Regions from separate parts of the Clostridioides sp. LIBA-7602 genome, predicted to be linked through region 2. Evidence: a T-box and tRNA genes for the amino acid it is inferred to sense, from the RefSeq annotation. Region 2 holds a T-box; the other holds one or more tRNA genes.

Region 1 (10,429 bases), 1.5 Mb from region 2:
TTTTGAAAGTTCTTTATGAACTTCATATTTGGGGGTGTAGCTCAGTTGGGAGAGCACTTGCCTTGCAAGCAAGGGGTCAGGAGTTCGACTCTCCTCATCTCCACCATTTAAGAGCATATTACTTAAATCTTTGATTTATCTAGTAGACTCTTACATTGCACTTTAAGCTTATTTTTATACAAGCCTTGTGCATTAGCACCTTAAGCAACAGAATAAACTGAACGAATGTGAAGTTTGTTTGTTGGCGACGTGCGTTAGCACTTTAAGCAACGGGATTTATCCGTTGGCGTTGTGCGTTAGCACTTTGAAAACTGCATATATATTTAGTGATATGACATCTAATTTGTAAGATATAAAGCTGATAACTTTTTAAAATTATCAAGTTGATAGACTTTAATCTATCAAACCTTTTTAACTGGTCAAGTTATTAAGGGTGCAGGGCGGATGCCTTGGCACTAGGAGCCGATGAAGGACGTGATAAGCTGCGATAAGCTTCGGGGAGTTGCACGTAAACTTTGATCCGAAGATTTCCGAATGAGGAAACTCACTTAGAGTAATGTCTAAGTATCATTAAGTGAATACATAGCTTAATGAGGGGAACTCAGGGAACTGAAACATCTAAGTACCTGAAGGAAGAGAAAGAAATTCGATTCCGTAAGTAGCGGCGAGCGAACGCGGAATAGCCCAAACCAATAAAGTTTTCTTTATTGGGGTTGCGGACATATCATAACGAAGAGGTATCGTAATTGAAGAGGTTTGGAAAGACCCACCACAGAAGGTAATAGTCCTGTATGTTAAACGAGAAGACTTCAGATATGATCCAGAGTACCACGGGACACGTGAAACCCTGTGGGAAGCAGGAGGGACCACCCTCCAAGGCTAAATACTACCTAGTGACCGATAGCGTATAGTACCGTGAGGGAAAGGTGAAAAGAACCCCGGGAGGGGAGTGAAATAGAACCTGAAACCCTGCACTTACAAGCTGTGGAAGCACATTTCTTGTGTGACCGCGTACTTTTTGTAGAACGGGCCAACGAGTTACGTTAAGTAGCAAGGTTAAGCACTTAAGGTGTGGAGCCGTAGCGAAAGCGAGTTTTAACTGAGCGTTCAGTTACTTGACGTAGACCCGAAACCGGGCGACCTACCCATGAGCAGGATGAAGCGAAAGTAAAATTTCGTGGAGGTCCGAACCCACGAGCGTTGAAAAGCTCGGGGATGACTTGTGGGTAGCGGTGAAATTCCAATCGAGCCCGGAGATAGCTGGTTCTCCCCGAAATAGCTTTAGGGCTAGCCTCAAGGTGAGAGATACGGAGGTAGAGCACTGAATGTCCTAGGGGGTATTGCACCTACCGAAGACTATCAAACTCCGAATGCCGTCATCTTATACTTGGGAGTCAGACTGTGGGTGATAAGATTCATAGTCGAAAGGGCAACAGCCCAGATCGTCAGCTAAGGTCCCTAAATGTAAGTTAAGTGGTAAAGGATGTGGGATTGCACAGACAACCAGGATGTTGGCTTAGAAGCAGCCACTCATTCAAAGAGTGCGTAATAGCTCACTGGTCGAGTGATCCTGCGCCGAAGATTTCCGGGGCTAAAACTTACTACCGAAGCTACGGCATCATTATGATGGGTAGGGGAGCTTCCCATACGGGTTGAAGCATGACCGTAAGGACATGTGGACAGTATGGGAGTGAGAATGTTGGCATGAGTAGCGAGATGTGGGTGAGAATCCCACAGGCCGTAAACCCAAGGTTTCCAGGGGAAGGTTCGTCCGCCCTGGGTTAGTCGGGACCTAAGCTGAGGCCGAAAGGCGTAGGTGATGGACAACAGGTTGATATTCCTGTACTACCGATAACCGTTTGAGAGATGGGATGACACAGTAGGATAAGCTAAGCACACTGTTGGTTATGTGTGCCCAAGCATTGAGGCAGTCAGAGTAGGTAAATCCGCTTTGATAATGCTGGGATGTGATGGGGAGCGAAATTTAGTAGCGAAGTAGCTGATTTCACACTGTCAAGAAAAGTCTCTATCGAGGTTAAAGGTACCCGTACCGCAAACCGACACAGGTGGGTGAGGAGAGTATCCTAAGGCCCGCGAGAGAACTGTTGTTAAGGAACTCGGCAAAATGACCCCGTAACTTAGGGATAAGGGGTGCCACCATCCGGTGGCCGCAGAGAATAGGCCCAAGCGACTGTTTACCAAAAACATAGGTTTCTGCTAAGTCGCAAGACGATGTATAGGAGCTGACGCCTGCCCGGTGCTGGAAGGTTAAGGGGATCTGTTAGAGCAATCGAAGCAGTGAACTTAAGCCCCAGTAAACGGCGGCCGTAACTATAACGGTCCTAAGGTAGCGAAATTCCTTGTCGGGTAAGTTCCGACCCGCACGAAAGGCGTAACGATTTGGGCACTGTCTCAACAACAGACTCGGTGAAATTGTAATTCCGGTGAAGATGCCGGATACCTGCGACAGGACGGAAAGACCCCATGGAGCTTTACTGTAGCTTGACATTGGGTCTTGGTACTACATGTACAGGATAGGTGGGAGGCTTTGAAACCAGGACGCCAGTTTTGGCGGAGCCATCCTTGGGATACCACCCTTGTAGTACTGGGACTCTAACCATAGGCCATGAATCTGGTCTTGGGACACTGTCAGGTGGGCAGTTTGACTGGGGCGGTCGCCTCCCAAAAGGTAACGGAGGCGCTCAAAGGTTCTCTCAGTACGGTCGGAAATCGTACGTAGAGTGTAAAGGCAAAAGAGAGCTTGATTGCAAGACATACAGGTCGAGCAAGGATGAAAATCGGACTTAGTGATCCGGTGGTTCTGCGTGGAAGGGCCATCGCTCAACGGATAAAAGCTACCCTGGGGATAACAGGCTTATCTCCCCCAAGAGTCCACATCGACGGGGAGGTTTGGCACCTCGATGTCGGCTCATCACATCCTGGGGCTGTAGTAGGTCCCAAGGGTTGGGCTGTTCGCCCATTAAAGTGGTACGCGAGCTGGGTTCAGAACGTCGTGAGACAGTTCGGTCCCTATCCGTCGCAGGCGTAGGAAATTTGAGAAGACCTGTCCTTAGTACGAGAGGACCGGGATGGACGTACCTCTGGTGTACCAGTTGTTCTGCCAAGGGCATGGCTGGGTAGCTATGTACGGAATGGATAAGCGCTGAAAGCATCTAAGCGCGAAGCCAACTTCAAGATAAGATTTCCCACCGCAAGGGTAAGACCCCAGAAAGACTATCTGGTTGATAGGTCGAAGGTGTAAGTGCAGCAATGTATTTAGCTTATCGATACTAATAGGTCGAGGACTTGACCAAATTATTTGATGTCCATTCAGTAAAATATATGTGTAGTTTTTAGAGTACTAACTCTAAGGAAACTAGTATTTACTAGATTCTAAAGTTTAATAGTTATATTAAACATAAAATATATTAAGTATAAAGATTATGTGGTTACAATAGCAGAGAGGATACACCTGTTCCCATTCCGAACACAGAAGTTAAGCTCTCTAGCGCTGATGGTACTTGGTGGGAAACTGCCTGGGAGAGTAGGACGTAGCCACGTTAATGTTCCAAGGTAGCTCAACGGTGGAGCAACCGGCTGTTAACCGGTAGGCTGTGGGTTCGAGCCCCACCCTTGGAGCCAAAAAAGCCGAAGTGGCGGAACTGGCAGACGCACAGGACTTAAAATCCTGCGGGACTTACCTCTCGTACCGGTTCGATTCCGGTCTTCGGCACTTATAAAACAATATCGCGGAGTGGAGCAGTTGGCAGCTCGTCGGGCTCATAACCCGAAGGTCGTAGGTTCGAGTCCTGCCTCCGCAACCATTAAAATATTAAAATGGCTCGTTGGTCAAGAGGTTAAGACACCGCCCTTTCACGGCGGTAACAGGGGTTCAATTCCCCTACGAGTCACCAATTAAATATGCGGGTGTAGCTCAATGGTAGAGTTCTGGCCTTCCAAGCCAGCTGTGAGGGTTCGATCCCCTTCACCCGCTCCAAAAATGGGACCATAGCTCAGCTGGGAGAGCACCTGCCTTACAAGCAGGGGGTCACAGGTTCGAGCCCTGTTGGTCCCACCATTTGCGGCCTGGTAGTTCAGTTGGTTAGAATGCCAGCCTGTCACGCTGGAGGTCGAGGGTTCGAACCCCTTCCAGGTCGCCAAACTAAATAAGCGGGAATAGTTCAGTGGTAGAGCGCAACCTTGCCAAGGTTGAAGTCGCGAGTTCGAATCTCGTTTCCCGCTCCATAATAACTTGGGTGCATAGCTCAGCTGGATAGAGCAACGCCCTTCTAAGGCGTGTGTCCGGGGTTCGAATCCCTGTGCGCTCATTAAGAAAAGTTTACTATATTTTATAGTAAACTTTTATATTGTTTAAAAAGACACAGGATACATGTACATTACCTGTGTCTTTTTCTTTATAAACTTTAAAATATGTAAGAGTTACAGTATATTCATTAATATTGTAAACATATGAATGGTAATGTATAATAGTCTACAAGAAGTTTATGAAACGTATAGTTAGAAGGAGTTATTAACTAGTAGGTAAAGAATATATACATTATATTGTATACTTTAGAATATTAATACATTAGATTACCTTATGAACTTATAGAGTAATTAATTGTACCTATATAATAGATTATAAAAAGTTAAGTATTATAAAGAATTGACAATGTAATGTAACATTTATAGATTATACTAAATGGATTATAATAGTATGAGTGATGAATGTATAAATTTGAGAATGTGTGTTATTTTAGTTATGGAAAATAACTTTTAATAGTAATTTATAGTAACATATTAAAATAAAGTAACATATTAAAATAAATTTATCTAAACTAGGTATAAAGCAAGTTATTACTTTAAGATAAAAATTACATTAATAAGATAATATTAATGATAGATAATCTTTTAATTTTACAATTGATGAGTAGATTATCAAATTTATTGTAGTAAATATATATTAGTTAATGATATATTAAATAGGTTTTATAGCATAAAACTGCGTTAAGGCGCGAGTACTATTTTGTATTCGCGCCTTGATGGTTTGATTTAATTGACTTGAAACTAATTTTAATAAAAATATGTATTTATTGATTGATATTTTTGATGTGTTTAGAGATTATTTAACAATCTCGAAGCATAAAATTAGAATTATTTACACAAAAGTTAAATAGTTTGTATAGAGTTAGATTTATATAGTATAATACATAGTGTAAATAATTAAGAAGTTATCAAACAGGAGGATAAAACTGTGTTAGATATAAATTCTTTTTTAAATGGATTTTTTAATATAATATTAAGAATGAGTATATATGATTTAATTGACATATCTATAGTAGCGTATATTTTTTACAAAATATTTATGTTTATAAAAGATACAAGGGCAGAACAAGTATTTAAAGGAATAATATTTCTTTTATTAGCAACTCAACTTAGTAACACTTTTAAATTGCATACCGTTTATTGGATATCTCTTAAAGCTTTAGATTATGGAGTTATAGCTGCTCTTATAATTTTTCAACCAGAATTTAGAGCAGGACTTGAGCATATAGGAAGAGCAAAGTTTAATTTATTTGGAAAGAATGTAAATACTTCGGAAGAAACTCTTAATAGAAATATAGAGGAAATTGTAGAAGCTTTGTATTCACTTTCTAGACAAAAAATAGGTGCTCTTATCATAATGGAAAGAGAAACTAGAATAAGTGATATAATAAATACAGGAACTATTATTGATGCTGAAATTTCTAGACAGCTATTAATAAATATATTTATACCCAATACCCCATTACACGATGGAGCTGTTGTAATTAGAGATTCTAAGGTAAAGGCAGCTGCATGTTTCTTACCATTGACAGAAAGTAAGGACTTAAGCAAAGACTTAGGTACTAGACATAGAGCGGGAATAGGTGTAAGTGAAGTATCTGACTGTATTACACTGATTGTGTCGGAAGAAACTGGAGGAGTTTCAATTGCTAAGTCAGGTAAATTGTATAGAGATATTTCTAGAGAAAGAATGATGAATATATTACGTAGTAATTTAAAAACAAATACAGAAACAAGAAGTTTTTTCAAAGGTGGTATATTTAAATGATAAACAGACTGAAAAATAATACCAAAATAAAAATAATATCATTTTTAAGTGCAATTGCATTATGGATGTATGTTATGGCTGTGGTTGACCCTGAAGAAACTAAAGGGTTTGAAGATATACCTGTATCTATAAGTAATATGAGTGATTTAAAAGATAAAAATCTTGTTATATATCCAGACGAAAAATTAACAGCAGATGTATATATAAAAGGCAGTTTATCAAAGGTACAAGGTGTTAAAAAAGAAGATATACATGTATATGGAACTATTGAAGACCCAATACAAGGACAGAAAGAAGTGTATTTAAAAGCAAATATTCCTCAAGGTGTCACTATAGAATTTAAGCATGATGTTTTAGTAGTGAATCTTGAAAAAAATATAAAAGAAAAAAGAGATATAAAGGTAGAAGTAAGTGGAAATTCAAAAGGAAATATAAATAAAATTGAACTTAGTAAAGATTTTGTCGATGTGTCGGGTCCAAGGAGTCTAGTTAATGAAGTCAAAAGTGTAAGAGCTAATTTAGATGTTGGAAATAAAACAGAAGATTTTTCTAAAAAATTGGAATTAATCCCATTAAATAGTAAGGGAACTAAGGTTGAAGGTGTAACATTAAGTTCATCTTTTGTAACGGCACAAATAGAACTATTAAAAGAAAAAACTGTACCAATAAGAGTAAATCTAAAAGATAGTAAAGATAATGATGCATTGAAAAACTATAAATTAAGTGCAGAACAAGTTACAATAAAAGGAAAGAAAGAAAATATAGACAAAATAAATTATATTAAGACAAAACCTGTTGATTTAGCTGGTTTGGCTAATGGAGAAGAAAAAGAAGTGAGTTTAGAAGTTCCAGAAGGTATAACTCTTGAGGAGAGTTCTATAACAATAAAATTAAATGAAACAAAACAGTTAAGTGCAGAGTTTCTATATAGTGTAGGGGATATTGAATTAAGAAATATTCCAACAAATATGGATAATCCAAGTATAATTTCTGATGTAGATATAAAAGTTGTTGTAGAATCAACAGAAGATTTAAGTAAGCTAAATAAAAAAGATATTTCGTTGTTTATTGATTTATCAGAAGGGCCTGTAGAAGATAGTAAATATAAAATAAAATATGAAACAACATCTCAATTTAAAAAAATAAATATAGAACCTAATATTGTTGAAGTGGAATGAACAAATATTTCGAATATTTAGTTGTTACAAGATGCGACAAAAAAACCTATAAAATTAAGTTTGTTAATTTTATGTTTTTGTTGCATCTTGTTTATTTTAGTTATATTATAAAATAAGGACAATGAGATATTTGTTAAATCTAAAAAGTATTAGATATATGAAAAAAGACTGATAAATAGATTTAAATAAATATTTTTGAATTAAATATTTCAATTATCCCTAGGAAAACGTTGCTGAACGAGTTATAATTTAATTGAGATATAAAAAGTTCTATTTCAAAAAATTCAAGATGAGGTGGAAATGCATGAAAAGCTTTGAAGAAGTAATTAAGTTTGCAAAAGAAAGAGGACCTAAAACTATATCAGTAGCATGTTGTCAAGATAAAGAAGTTTTAATGGCAGTTGAGATGGCTAGAAAAGAAAAAATAGCAGATGCTATTTTAGTAGGTGATATAGAAAAGACTAAAGAAATTGCAAAAAGCATAGACATGGATATCGAAAATTATGAACTGATAGATATAAAAGATTTAGCAGAAGCATCTCTAAAATCTGTTGAATTAGTTTCACAAGGAAAAGCCGACATGGTAATGAAAGGCTTAGTAGACACATCAATAATACTAAAAGCAGTTTTAAACAAAGAAGTAGGTCTTAGAACTGGAAATGTATTGAGTCACGTAGCAGTATTTGATGTAGAGGGATATGACAGATTATTTTTCATAACTGACGCAGCTATGAATTTAGCTCCTGATACAAATACTAAAAAGCAAATCATAGAAAATGCTTGTACAGTAGCACATTCACTAGATATAAACGAACCAAAAGTTGCTGCAATATGCGCAAAAGAAAAAGTAAATCCAAAAATGAAAGATACAGTTGAAGCTAAAGAACTGGAAGAAATGTATGAAAGAGGAGAAATCAAAGGTTGTATGGTTGGTGGACCTTTTGCAATTGATAACGCAGTCTCTTTAGAAGCAGCTAAACATAAAGGTATAAATCATCCTGTAGCAGGAAGAGCTGATATACTGTTAGCTCCAGATATCGAAGGTGGTAACATATTATATAAAGCTTTGGTATTCTTCTCAAAATCAAAAAATGCAGGAGTTATAGTTGGGGCTAAAGCACCAATAATACTAACTTCTAGAGCAGACAGCGAAGAAACTAAACTTAACTCAATAGCTTTAGGTGTTTTAATGGCAGCAAAGGCTTAAATTTAAGGGGGAAATAGGCAAATGAGCAAAATATTTAAAATCTTAACAATAAATCCTGGATCGACATCAACTAAAATAGCTGTATTTGATAATGAGGATTTAGTATTTGAAAAAACTTTAAGACATTCCTCAGAAGAAATAGGAAAATATGAGAAAGTGTCAGATCAATTTGAATTCCGTAAACAAGTAATAGAAGAAGCTCTAAAAGAAGGTGGAGTAAAAACATCTGAATTAGATGCTGTAGTAGGTAGAGGAGGACTTCTTAAACCTATAAAAGGTGGTACTTATTCAGTAAGTGCTGGGATGATTGAAGATTTAAAAGTAGGAGTTTTAGGAGAACATGCTTCAAACTTAGGTGGAATAATAGCAAAACAAATAGGTGATGAAGCAAATGTTCCTTCATACATAGTAGACCCTGTTGTTGTGGATGAATTAGAAGATATAGCTAGAATTTCTGGTATGCCTGAAATAAGCAGAGCAAGTGTAGTACATGCTTTAAATCAAAAGGCAATAGCAAGAAGATATGCTAGAGAAATAGGAAATAAATATGAAGATATAAATCTTATAGTTGCTCACATGGGTGGAGGAGTTTCTGTTGGAGCTCATAAAAATGGTAAGATAGTAGATGTTGCAAACGCATTAGATGGAGAAGGACCTTTCTCTCCAGAAAGAAGTGGTGGATTACCAGTAGGGGCATTAGTAAAAATGTGCTTTAGTGGAAAATATACTCAAGATGAAATTAAAAAGAAAATAAAAGGTAATGGCGGATTAGTTGCATACTTAAATACTAATGATGCTAGAGAAGTTGAAGAAAGAATTGAAGCTGGTGATGAAAAAGCTAAATTATTATATGAAGCTATGGCATATCAAATCTCTAAAGAAATAGGAGCTAGTGCAGCCGTTCTTAAGGGAGATGTAAAAGCAATATTATTAACTGGTGGAATCGCATATTCAAAAATGTTTACAGAAATGATTGCAGATAGAGTTAAATTTATAGCAGATGTAAAAGTTTATCCTGGAGAAGATGAAATGATTGCATTAGCTCAAGGTGGACTTAGAGTTTTAACTGGTGAAGAAGAGGCCCAAGTTTATGATAACTAATGATAAAAGAATAAGAATCATAACTGGTCACTATGGAAGTGGTAAAAGTGAATTTGCGATGAACTATGTTGTTAAATTAAGAGATATGGTTTCTGGCAAAGTTGCTATAGCCGATTTAGATGTGGTAAATGTATACTTTAGAACTAGAGAAAAGAAAGAGCTAATGAAATCTTTAGGTATACAACCAATAGATAGCTCAATCAATGCTCCAACATTAGATTTACCAGCAGTATCAGCAGAAGTAATGTCTCCTATGGTGGACCATTCATACAATTCTGTTATAGATTTAGGTGGAGATAATGTAGGTGCTAGAGTTATAGGAAGATTTAGTCATTTGTTAAAAGAAGGCGACTATGATATGCTTTTTGTAATAAATGCAAATAGGGAGAAAACTCAAACTTCTGAAGAAGTTATCCAATATATAAAGGAAATAGAAAAATCTTCTAAGTTAAAGGTAACAGGTCTGATTAATAATACTCATCTCATTAGATTTACTACTATTGATGATGTTTTAAGAGGACAGAAAGTTGCAAAAGAAGTTTCTGAGAAATGTAATATACCTATAAGATATGTTGCGTGTTTAGAAAATCTTGTTGAACAGTTACCAAAAGACATAGAAGGAGAAATTTTTCCTATAAAATTATATATGAGAGAAGATTGGATGTAGTTTGAGCTCAAATATATAGAAAGTTTAAGGAGGCTTAGGTAAATGGCTAAAGGAAAAGTATCTTTTAATGAAGAACGTTGTAAAGGTTGTGGATTATGCGTTGAAGCATGTCCAGTAAAAATCATACAATTAGACTCAAATGTAATAAACAAAAAAGGGTATAACCCAGCAACTGTTTTTGA
Region 2 (10,429 bases):
TCATTGTATGCATTTTTTGAACAAAAGCTTCAACCTCTGCTTCATATTCAGTACCAGCAACCAATTCTTTAACTAACTCATGTTCTGGAGCAAGTACCATATAAGTAACTCCATAAGTTGTATCTGGTCTAGTTGTAAATACTGTCATAGACTTATCAGTTCCATCTATATCAAAAACTAAGTCTGCTCCTGTACTCTTACCTATCCAATTTTTTTGCATTATTTTAACCTTTTCTGGCCATCCATCTAATGTATCTAAATCATTAAGTAATTCTTCTGCAAATTCAGTAGTCTTAAAATACCATTGCTCTAAATCTTTCTTTAATACTGTTGCTTTACATCTCTCACATGCTCCTTGAACAACTTGCTCATTTGCAAGAACAGTCTCACAAGAAGGACACCAGTTAACATAAGATTTTTTCTTATATGCAAGTCCATGTTCTAAAAATTTCAAAAATATCTCTTGAGTAAATCTATAGTATTCTGGAGTTGAAGTTGCTACTTCTTTATCCCAATCATAGCTAAGGCCTAATAAATTTAATTGTTCTTTCATTTCTTCTATATTTTCCATTGTCCATTTGTGTGGATGTATCCCATGCTTTATAGCAGCATTTTCAGCTGGTAAACCAAAAGAATCCCATCCCATTGGATGAAGTACATTATACCCTTCCATTTTTTTGAATCTTGCGACAACATCACCTATAGAATAGTTTCTAACATGACCCATGTGTATCTTTCCAGATGGATAAGGGAACATTTCTAATGTGTAATAATTAGGTTTTTCAGTTTGTGCTGTATCCATCTTGTATTGATTATTGTCTTTCCAAATTTTTTGCCATTTCGATTCTACTTCTTTAAAATTATATACGCTCATATTTTGCCTCCTATTTTAGTTGTGTTCAACTACCTTATTTAATATTATTTACTTATAATTTCCAAATAATTCCTTGAAAATAAAAAATCCTCGTCACTAAACTTACGTTTAGGGACGAGGATAAATCTTCGCGGTACCACCCTAATTAGCCTACATTATATAGACCCTCTTAGATAGCTTTTAATCCAGCTACGGAAAATAGATTTCAATCTAGTAAGTTCAAAGTTATATAATATTAGTTCTCACCTGCCACTAACTCTCTGAAAAAATATAGTCTTTTACTGCTCTAGTCTATTCAATTTAATATAATTTTTGAAATTTTCTAATTATAATAACATATATTATCATGTTTATGCTAATGTGTCAATATCTATATAAGGTGCATCTTTCCATAATTTTTCTAAATTATAAAATCCTCTGTTTTCCTCATTAAATACATGAACCATTACATCTCCATAATCAAGAAGTACCCAAGTTTGAGTGCTTTGTCCTTCTTTTCCTCTTGGTTCTAGTCCTAGTTTTGATAATTCATCTTCTACATTATCAGCAATAGCTTTTACCTGTCTCTGAGAAGATGCTGTAGTGATAATAAAGTAATCACACAAACTAGAAACCTTTCCTATATTTATTATAACTGTATCTTGACCCAGTTTATCTTCTATGGCATCATATGCTATTTTTGTCATTTGTTCCACTGTCATATAAAATTCCTCACTTTCCTAATTAAAGTACACTTAGTTATTGTAACATATTAATATGATTTTGTAACATAGTCAACTTTAAATTTATTAATATATTTACCTTTATGCAGGTTTTTTATAATAACTTTTCTTTAATTAGATAGTTTCTTGCCATAACTGTTCTTGGATGTATCTCTTCTTCTTTATTGATAACAAACATTAAAGTATTATTAAAAGAAGTCAAAAGTGCTTCATCAAGCTTTCCCCCATATGCTAAATCTCTTAATGTATCTACAACTGGGAATTTTCTTCCTTCTTCAATTAAATCTGCTATGTAAATTATTTTTTCTAAAAGAGACATATCTTCTCTTCCTGTCGTATGATATTTGATTGCATTTATAACATCTTCATCTTCTATTCCAAACTCATACTTACATATGTATGACCCAATTACACTATGAGATAGAGAGCGATTTCCATCCTCTATTGGGTCTAAGTATATTTCATACTTATTTACATAATCTTCTATTTCTTTATCGCTTAAATACTTTGCACAATCATGAATCATTCCTGCTAAACAAGCTTTTTCTTTGTCACACCCATAAATCTCACATAATTTTTCAGCACATTTTGCAACATTTTTTGAGTGGCTAAGCCTCCCCACTGGTAGCATTTGATTTAGTCTCTGGTTAATATTCTCTAAGTTCATTTAATCATCTCCATATTGATATAGTTTATTTTCATATAAATAATTTTCTACATTTTCGGGTACTAAGTAACGTATTGACTTGCCTTCATTTAGCTGTTCCCTTATATATGTGGACGATATATCCAGTGATGGAACATAAACTGTTATAATGTCAGCATCATACTTTTTAGTTAACTTTTCTATAGTCTCTTGTGACCTTAACAAACTAATTCCTGGTCTTGTCGCAGCTATAAAGGTAGCTAACTCAAAGTTTTTCTTTACATCTTTCCACTCTTCAACACTACAAATAGCATCTGCCCCTGTTATAAAATAAATATCTGCATCTTTGTATTTTTTCTTCAAGTATTTTAATGTGTCTATTGTATAAGTCCTTTTTTTTCTTTCGATTTCTACTTTTGAAACTAAAAAATCTTCGTTGCTTTCAGTTGCTAGAAGTGTCATATTATATCTATCATACTTGTCTGTAGTGATACATAGTTTATGTGGTGGATTTCCTGATGGTATAAAGATAATTTTGTCAATGTCATACTTGTCTCTAATAAACTCTGCTGTTGCTAAATGAGCATAGTGTATAGGGTCAAAAGTACCTCCCAATATACCTATTTTGATTTTGCCTTTATGGCGATTAAATTTCTCTAGTTTTTCAGTATTTTTCAATTCCGCCTTCTTAACTAGATTTTCGCTTTTCATATTTTGTCTCCTTTTAATGTTATAATACTATTGTACCATTATTTTTTATTTCTTAAAGCTTATAATTTATTTTTTTTGGTATATAATTATATTTATATGCTAAAAAATGCTTTAAAAAATAATTATTTAACATGTTTTTACTTTACTTTTTAATAAAAATAACTTTTTACTATTTTGTCTTAATTTTGATAAAATATAACATATAAATGTAAGTTTTTTATTAAATTTTATTAGTTGCTTTTGTTAATATAATTACATACAAAAAGGGAGGATTTATGGGCACAATTACTAAGATAGAACAACAAAAAAGAAATGATGATAGAGTTAATATTTATGTAGATGATAAATTTTTTATTGCTATATTTAAAGAACTTGTTTATACATTCAATTTAAAAAAGGGTAATGAAATAAATGAAGAGGAATTAAAACCTCTTTTAGACGATGAAATGTATATAAAAGCTAAAAATAAAGCACTAAATATTTTATCTCATGCTGACCAGTCTGAAAAAAAAATAAAAGAAAAGTTATCAGCAGAATTTGATGAAAACATAATTGATAGAGTTATAGATTTTCTTAAAAATTATAATCTCGTAAATGATAGTGTATTAGCTCAAAAAATAGTTAATACAAATGTTAATTTAAATAGATGTGGTAAAAACAGAATTAAGCAAAATCTATATAATAAAGGTATCAATAGAAGTACAATTGATGAAGCTGTGTCTGAATTGGATAAGGATACTGAATTTGAAAATGCTATGTATCTAGCAAAAAAAAGGTTTGAAAGGGTAAAGAAGGAAGATAAAAAGAAAATATATCAAAAAATTTCTCAACATCTTTCCTATAAAGGCTTTGATTATGATATTATTAAAAGAGTTTTAAACAAACTTTTAAATTTCGATGAATATGATATATAAGTGTAAATACTAAGGAGGTAAATTATGAAATTAATCATTGGTGGTTTAAGCTTTTTATTAGGATTATATAATATATATCAATTATATAGAGAAGATAGTATGAGATAAATATTATTTTTTAGATGTAATATTTATTATGGAGGAGAAATAAAATGAAAAGTCAAAAAAGATTTAAAATTTTAGACATTGATGTATACCTGCAACCATTTGAGTCTGATATAAAAAAGCGAATGAAACACTATGAAGATGTGAAGTCAAAAATATTAACTAACTATAAAGATTTTAATTCTTTTGCAAATGCTCACCTTTACTATGGCTTTCATCAAACAAATGATGGATGGTTTTACAGAGAATGGGCTCCAAATGCAGACAGTTTATCATTAATTGGTGACTTTAATAATTGGAATAGAAAATCTCATCTTCTCAAAAAAGTTGGTTCTGGTAATTGGGAGATATTTATTCCTGGTAAAGATAGCTTACCTCACAAATCAGAGGTAAAAGTACAAGTAACTGCAAATGGAAAAACATTTGACCGTATACCACTATATATAAAAAGAGTAATTCAAAAGGATTTTGGTGGATTTAATGGACAAATATGGCAACCAAAAACTCCGTTTGTCTGGACTGATAATGAATTTGACTTAAAAAGCATAGCTTCTCCACTAATCTATGAATGTCATATAGGCATGGCTACTGAAAACGAATCTATCGGAACGTATAATGAATTTACTGAAAATATACTTCCTAAAATAAAAAAATCTGGATACAATACTATTCAGCTTATGGCTATTATGGAACATCCATACTATGCATCTTTTGGGTATCAAGTTTCAAACTTTTATGCAATCTCATCTAGGTTTGGTACTCCTGAAGACTTAAAAAATCTCATAAATACTGCTCATTCTATGGGAATTGCTGTTTTATTAGATTTAGTTCATTCTCATGCTGTAAAGAATACTTTGGAGGGAATAAATGAGTTTGATGGAAGTGAACATCAATTCTTCCACTCAGGTTCAAAAGGAAATCATCCTGCTTGGGGTACAAAGCTATTTAACTATGGTAAACCCGAAGTAATCCATTTTTTACTTTCAAACATAAAATTTTGGTTAAATGAGTACCATTTTGATGGCTTTAGGTTTGATGGTGTAACCTCAATGTTATATCATAACCATGGTCTTGGAGTTTCATTTGATAGTTATAAAAAATATTTTAGCATGAATACAGATATTGAAGCCATAACATATCTCCAATTTGCAAACGAATTAATAAAAGAGATTAAACCTAATTCAATAAGTATCGCAGAAGATATGAGCGGAATGCCTGGTATGTGTATACCTATAGAAGATGGTGGAATAGGATTTGACTACAGACTTGCAATGGGAGTACCAGATTTTTGGATAAAAACTATTTCTAACTTATCTGATGAAAACTGGGATTTAGGTAAAATGTGGTATGAGCTTACAACTAGACGTCCTGGTGAAAAAAATATAGGTTATTGTGAATCTCATGACCAAGCGTTAGTTGGTGACAAAACAATTATTTTTTGGTTGGCTGACAAGGAAATGTACTGGAATATGGAAATAGACTCAAATAACCATGTTATCAATAGAGCCATATCTCTAATTAAGCTAATTAAATTAATAACTTTTTCTTTAGCTGGTGAAGGTTACCTAAATTTTATGGGAAATGAATTTGGACATCCTGAATGGATTGATTTTCCACGAGAAGGAAATAATTGGAGTTATAAGTATGCTAGAAGACAATGGAACCTTTCAGAAAATGATACTTTAAAATATAAACAATTATTAAACTTTGATAATGCTATGCTTGAACTTACAAAATACGGTGATGTTTTTATCCAAAATAGCTATGAACTTATACATATGGATAATGATAAAAAACTTTTAGTGTACAGTAAGGGCAAATATTTATTTATATTTAATTTCCATCCTAATCTAATACAGTCAGTCGATATTTCAAAATTTCAAAATACAAACTATAAAACAATACTAAGTACTGATATGATAGAGTTTGGAGGAAATACAAAAAAAGAAAATTTACTAGACTATAATGTATACTTTAGTTCAGCCCCACCATCTTCAAAACTACCTGTTGCATCTCGTACAGCAATAGTTTTTTTAGATGATAATGTTTAAATATTAAAATATATATTAAAAGCCAAATAACAATTTTAATACAAAATGTTATTTGGCTAATTTATTTTCTTGTGGTTTAATTACTTTTTAGATTTAATACTATAATTTCCAGCTTTTAATTTGTGGCATTATGTTCATTTTAACAGTTTGACTTTTTAAGGCTTTTCTAAATTTCTCAGTTGAAGAATCCTTAAACATCTTGCTAGAAGAATTCTTAAGGTCTTCCATAGAGTCCCAATGTTGTATCATAATCCATTTTTGGCTTTTTTCATCATACAAAAGCTCTGTATCAATAAAACCAGGTTGTATAGAATGAAATTTCATTTCTAAATCATTTACAATCTCTATAAACTCGTCTTTTGACAAGTTTTCTTCCACACTAAATTCCACTATCTCTGTAATAATTTTCATATACAAAACCTCCAATTTATTTTTCTTATATCATATCAAAAACTAAATTAGAGGTATTGTAAAAAATCGACAGTGTAATTACAAGTAACTATACCTTATATTTTCTTTAATAGTCTTATTCTCACTAATAAATTTAATTGGTGATGTCCCTGAGAATTCTTTAAATTCTTTTATAAAGTGTGCTTGGTCATAGTACTCATTTTCATAAATAAAGTCAAAAATTTCATTATTTTTATAGGTGTGAATAAGCTGATTACTTGCCATTTTAAATCTGCATATTCTCTTTAGAATTTTAGGTGTATACCCAGTATACTTTAAACAGATTCTTTCCAAGGTCTTAATATTTATATTCATATTATCACAAAATGATTTTACATTATTAGAACTATTGCCATATATAAATGAATCCAAAAGCTTTACAGATTTATTTTCTATTACCCCTTCTTCTAATATGGATAATAATACTTCTTCTAAATGTAAGACTGCTTTTTCTATTGATAATATTTTATTTAATGACTCTTCCAATTTTTTTGCAAAGACCTCTGATACTTGTTCTAAATCGACAATTTGACTATTAAACTCTGAAATTGGTATCTTTAAAAATGGATAAAGACCAAATGGATAAAAAGAAATCCCCATAACACGTATATTTCCACGTTGAATAATAAATCCATGTTTATCTCTTATTCCATTAAAATGTATATTACTAGTTGTATAGTTTTGGTTTTCAATTTTATATTCTATAATATCAGAAAGATTAAGAATAATATCTATACTATCTGTGGGTAGTAACTTATTGTTTAACAATATATTTTCATCTGTCTTAAGATACCAAATAAACTTTACCCACGGCTTTAAACGAGCATTTCTAACTGAATATCTTGTAACTGATAACATATTGAGTTAGCCCCTATCCTAAAATATTTTTATTATGTACTTCACCTTAATATTATACAATATAATTTATGCTATCATAAATTTTAATCTACTTTACTATCATTTCATACATTTTTTCAATATTTTAGAAATAGGAAGTGCTATTATAAGACCTATTAATACTTGCATTAAATTACCTGGTATTGAAGTAAGAGGTACTACAAAATTGCCATAAAGTATAACCTCTGTTACATAATATCCAAATAACATCCAAATTGATGAGACAGCTACACCTATTACATTAATTAAAAAATTATTTCCATTCTTGCCATTTGCCCATACAATCTTTCCAAGTAAATAACCCATAATACCTCTAACTATAAAAGTAAATGGAGCCCATAGAGTCCATCCAGATATTAAATCAAAAAGCGACATACCAATAGCACCCGATAAAGCACCTTTCTTACTTCCAAATACTATCGCTGATATGAATAACATCGCTGTTCCTAAATGAACAAGTCCACCATTTATAGATATTGGCAACCTTATATTTATAAATTTAGTTGCAATAAATACTAAAGCTATTAATAGTGAAGTTTCCACCATGTCTTTCGTCGTAAATTTTTGTTTAGCTGTAATTTCCATGCTTCATCCCCCTTGTCTATCTATTAAAAATAATACTTATTAAATAAATCTAACAAACTTTCATTTCCTTTAAATCCTAATGCACTTAGGCTCTTATCCAAAACATTTAGTATGTGCTCTATTTTATTTAGATTAGCATTTTCCCCCATGTGACCTATTCTTAAAATAGTGTCCATGTATTGATTTAATGATGTTGCAACAAGTGTATTATAATTTTTAAGCATGTAATTGGTAAGTTTTAAAGCTCCTATACTTTCAGGAATTTTTATAGCTGTGACTGTATTAGAATATCCTTCTTCTAAAAATAATTCTAGACCATATTCCTCAATAGATTTTCTGACACTATAAGCTATTTTTTCATGTCTATCTAATACTTTTTCTATTCCCTCTTCTAATATATTATCAAGAGCTTTATCAAGACCTATTATGTCGCTTATTGGCATTGTATAAGGAAAATATTTTTTTTCATAATAACCTTCCCATATATTTAAATTACAATAAAAACCTATTACATCTGTTTTTCTATTCTTTATGCAATTTTTCGCATCTTTACTTATCCCAACTATAGTAAGACCTGCTGGTGCAGAGATAGCTTTTTGCGAACCACCTAATATTATGTCTATTTTAGATTCATCTACATTTAATCTCTCTCCAACCATACCTGCTACAGAATCAACTACAGTTAATATCCCATATTCCTTAAGTAATGGGCATATTTTACTTACATCGTTTAATAAACCAGTTGGAGTATCACAGTGTACAACTGTTGCATACTTAAAGTTACTATCTTTATCTAAAAATGCCTTTAATTCATCAACATCTATACTTTTTGTATATTTGCTTGAAAAAAGCACATACTCTCCACCATACATTGTTACAAAATCCTTAAAACCTTCTCCATATATACCATTATCAATTACAAGGACTCTATCTCCCTTTTCTGTAAGTGATGCACAAGCTGCTTCAAGCCCTAATATACCTTCACCACTCAATATGTAAACATCATTTTTTGTACCAACTATATTACCAAACTTTTCACACGTTTTTTTATAAAATTCAACAAAATCAACATCTATATCTGGGTTTGTTGTCTTCTCTGCTCTTGCTAACCTTACATTTTCCCTAGTTTCTGTTGGTCCTGGTGCATAATTAATTTTATTGTTCATATATATTCAGCTCCTTTTTATTTTATATACGCTTATTATACAAAATTTTCATTTTATATGGTACAATTTTATATTTTTTTGAAATTGTACCGATACATTTGCTGATATGAATAATATCCATTTATTAGACATAGCTATTGATTGCACAAAAAATACAGAGCAAACATTATTTTAATTGTCTGCTCTGTATCTATATAATTTAATCTATTTGATTATTTTTTTGTGTGCTTATTTTTATTACTAAAAAACTATCCATTAAATATCCATACTTTATTCACTATATCTTACTCTATCAATAAGTGATTCTTTATTGAAACTTTTTCCTATTAAATAAGTTGTTATAAATTGAGCTATAATAATACATACAGCCATCAATAGGATTGGTACTATTGGTAAAGCATATGTTGCATAAGATAAGCCAGTCTTTTTTAGGAATATAACAGCAATATATCCTAATATTCCTCCAGATAAAATACTTCCTATCATCATTCTAGAAGTATAATATATAGCCTCTGAGTTAAGCATTTTTACTAATTGTTTATTAGTAAGACCAATGGCTTGAAGCATACCAAGTTCTTTCTTTCTAGTAACTATACTAGTTATCATTGTATTTACAAGATTCATAAATCCGATAACACCTATTATACCTGTTAAAGTGTATCCCATTATTTTTATAAATGAAATCACAGCTTTATTTGACTCTATTCTGCTATCTAAAAAATCAGTTTCTAGAAATCCATTAGATTTAGCTATTTTCTTTATGCTATCTTTTATTTCTTGATACTTTCCTTCTTCCGTATATATTCCTAAACTACTTGTTGAATCATTTTTCAAAGTTCTATCTATAAAATCTTTTCCTATACCAAAGCTCGGAGACCCCATAGCTATTGCTTGAACCTTAAATTCTTTTTTTATTACTTTATCTCCATCATATAGAGTTAATTTTATTTTATCTCCTGCCTTTACTCCCATTTCTTTTGCTGTATCAACATGAGTAATTATTATTTCATCTCCTGTTTGCAGTTTTTCAAAATTTATTTTCCCATCTACTAAATTATTATTTAATGATTTCACATCATTTTCATCTACACTTTGTAAAAGGTCATGTTTAAATTCAACATCATAATCATCCATTCCAACCTTTATACTACTTGCAGACTCTATTTTTTTAATTCCTTCTATATTTTTTATTTGATTTAAAAAGTCTTTACTTAAAGGATTATTCATTTGCAAAATATTCAAATTATTTTTAGGATTTTTATCACTATCCATTTCATAACCAGAAAGCCTAACTTCTATATCATAAGG

Evidence for each region. A T-box is a leader RNA that pairs with one kind of tRNA and senses whether it is charged. The one in region 2 lies ahead of leuS (leucine--tRNA ligase), so its partner is inferred to be a tRNA-Leu.
Region 1: it encodes a tRNA-Leu, which carries the amino acid that the T-box ahead of leuS (leucine--tRNA ligase) is inferred to sense. The anticodon was not compared.

The regions. Positions count from the first base shown of each region.
Region 1 covers NZ_CP196991.1:153,136-163,564, forward strand. The annotation lists tRNA gene ACTG45_RS01045 (tRNA-Ala) at 31-106, shown strand; rRNA gene ACTG45_RS01050 (23S ribosomal RNA) at 418-3,314, shown strand; rRNA gene rrf (5S ribosomal RNA) at 3,445-3,561, shown strand; tRNA gene ACTG45_RS01060 (tRNA-Asn) at 3,568-3,642, shown strand; tRNA gene ACTG45_RS01065 (tRNA-Leu) at 3,648-3,733, shown strand; tRNA gene ACTG45_RS01070 (tRNA-Met) at 3,749-3,824, shown strand; tRNA gene ACTG45_RS01075 (tRNA-Glu) at 3,840-3,914, shown strand; tRNA gene ACTG45_RS01080 (tRNA-Gly) at 3,924-3,997, shown strand; tRNA gene ACTG45_RS01085 (tRNA-Val) at 4,003-4,078, shown strand; tRNA gene ACTG45_RS01090 (tRNA-Asp) at 4,084-4,160, shown strand; tRNA gene ACTG45_RS01095 (tRNA-Gly) at 4,171-4,245, shown strand; tRNA gene ACTG45_RS01100 (tRNA-Arg) at 4,255-4,328, shown strand; gene cdaA (diadenylate cyclase CdaA) at 5,255-6,094, shown strand; gene ACTG45_RS01110 (CdaR family protein) at 6,091-7,272, shown strand; gene ptb (phosphate butyryltransferase) at 7,577-8,479, shown strand; gene buk (butyrate kinase) at 8,501-9,580, shown strand; gene ACTG45_RS01125 (hypothetical protein) at 9,570-10,247, shown strand; gene ACTG45_RS01130 (4Fe-4S binding protein) at 10,290-10,429, shown strand, end outside.
Region 2 covers NZ_CP196991.1:2,940,255-2,950,683, forward strand. The annotation lists gene leuS (leucine--tRNA ligase) at 1-874, opposite strand, end outside; T-box leader at 982-1,172, opposite strand; gene rsfS (ribosome silencing factor) at 1,225-1,575, opposite strand; gene yqeK (bis(5'-nucleosyl)-tetraphosphatase (symmetrical) YqeK) at 1,691-2,263, opposite strand; gene nadD (nicotinate-nucleotide adenylyltransferase) at 2,264-2,953, opposite strand; gene recX (recombination regulator RecX) at 3,229-3,867, shown strand; gene ACTG45_RS14100 (alpha-amylase family glycosyl hydrolase) at 4,020-6,023, shown strand; gene ACTG45_RS14105 (antibiotic biosynthesis monooxygenase family protein) at 6,123-6,434, opposite strand; gene ACTG45_RS14110 (DUF6597 domain-containing transcriptional factor) at 6,513-7,331, opposite strand; gene ACTG45_RS14115 (ECF transporter S component) at 7,431-7,955, opposite strand; gene ACTG45_RS14120 (pyridoxal-phosphate-dependent aminotransferase family protein) at 7,979-9,121, opposite strand; gene ACTG45_RS14125 (ABC transporter permease) at 9,392-10,429, opposite strand, start outside.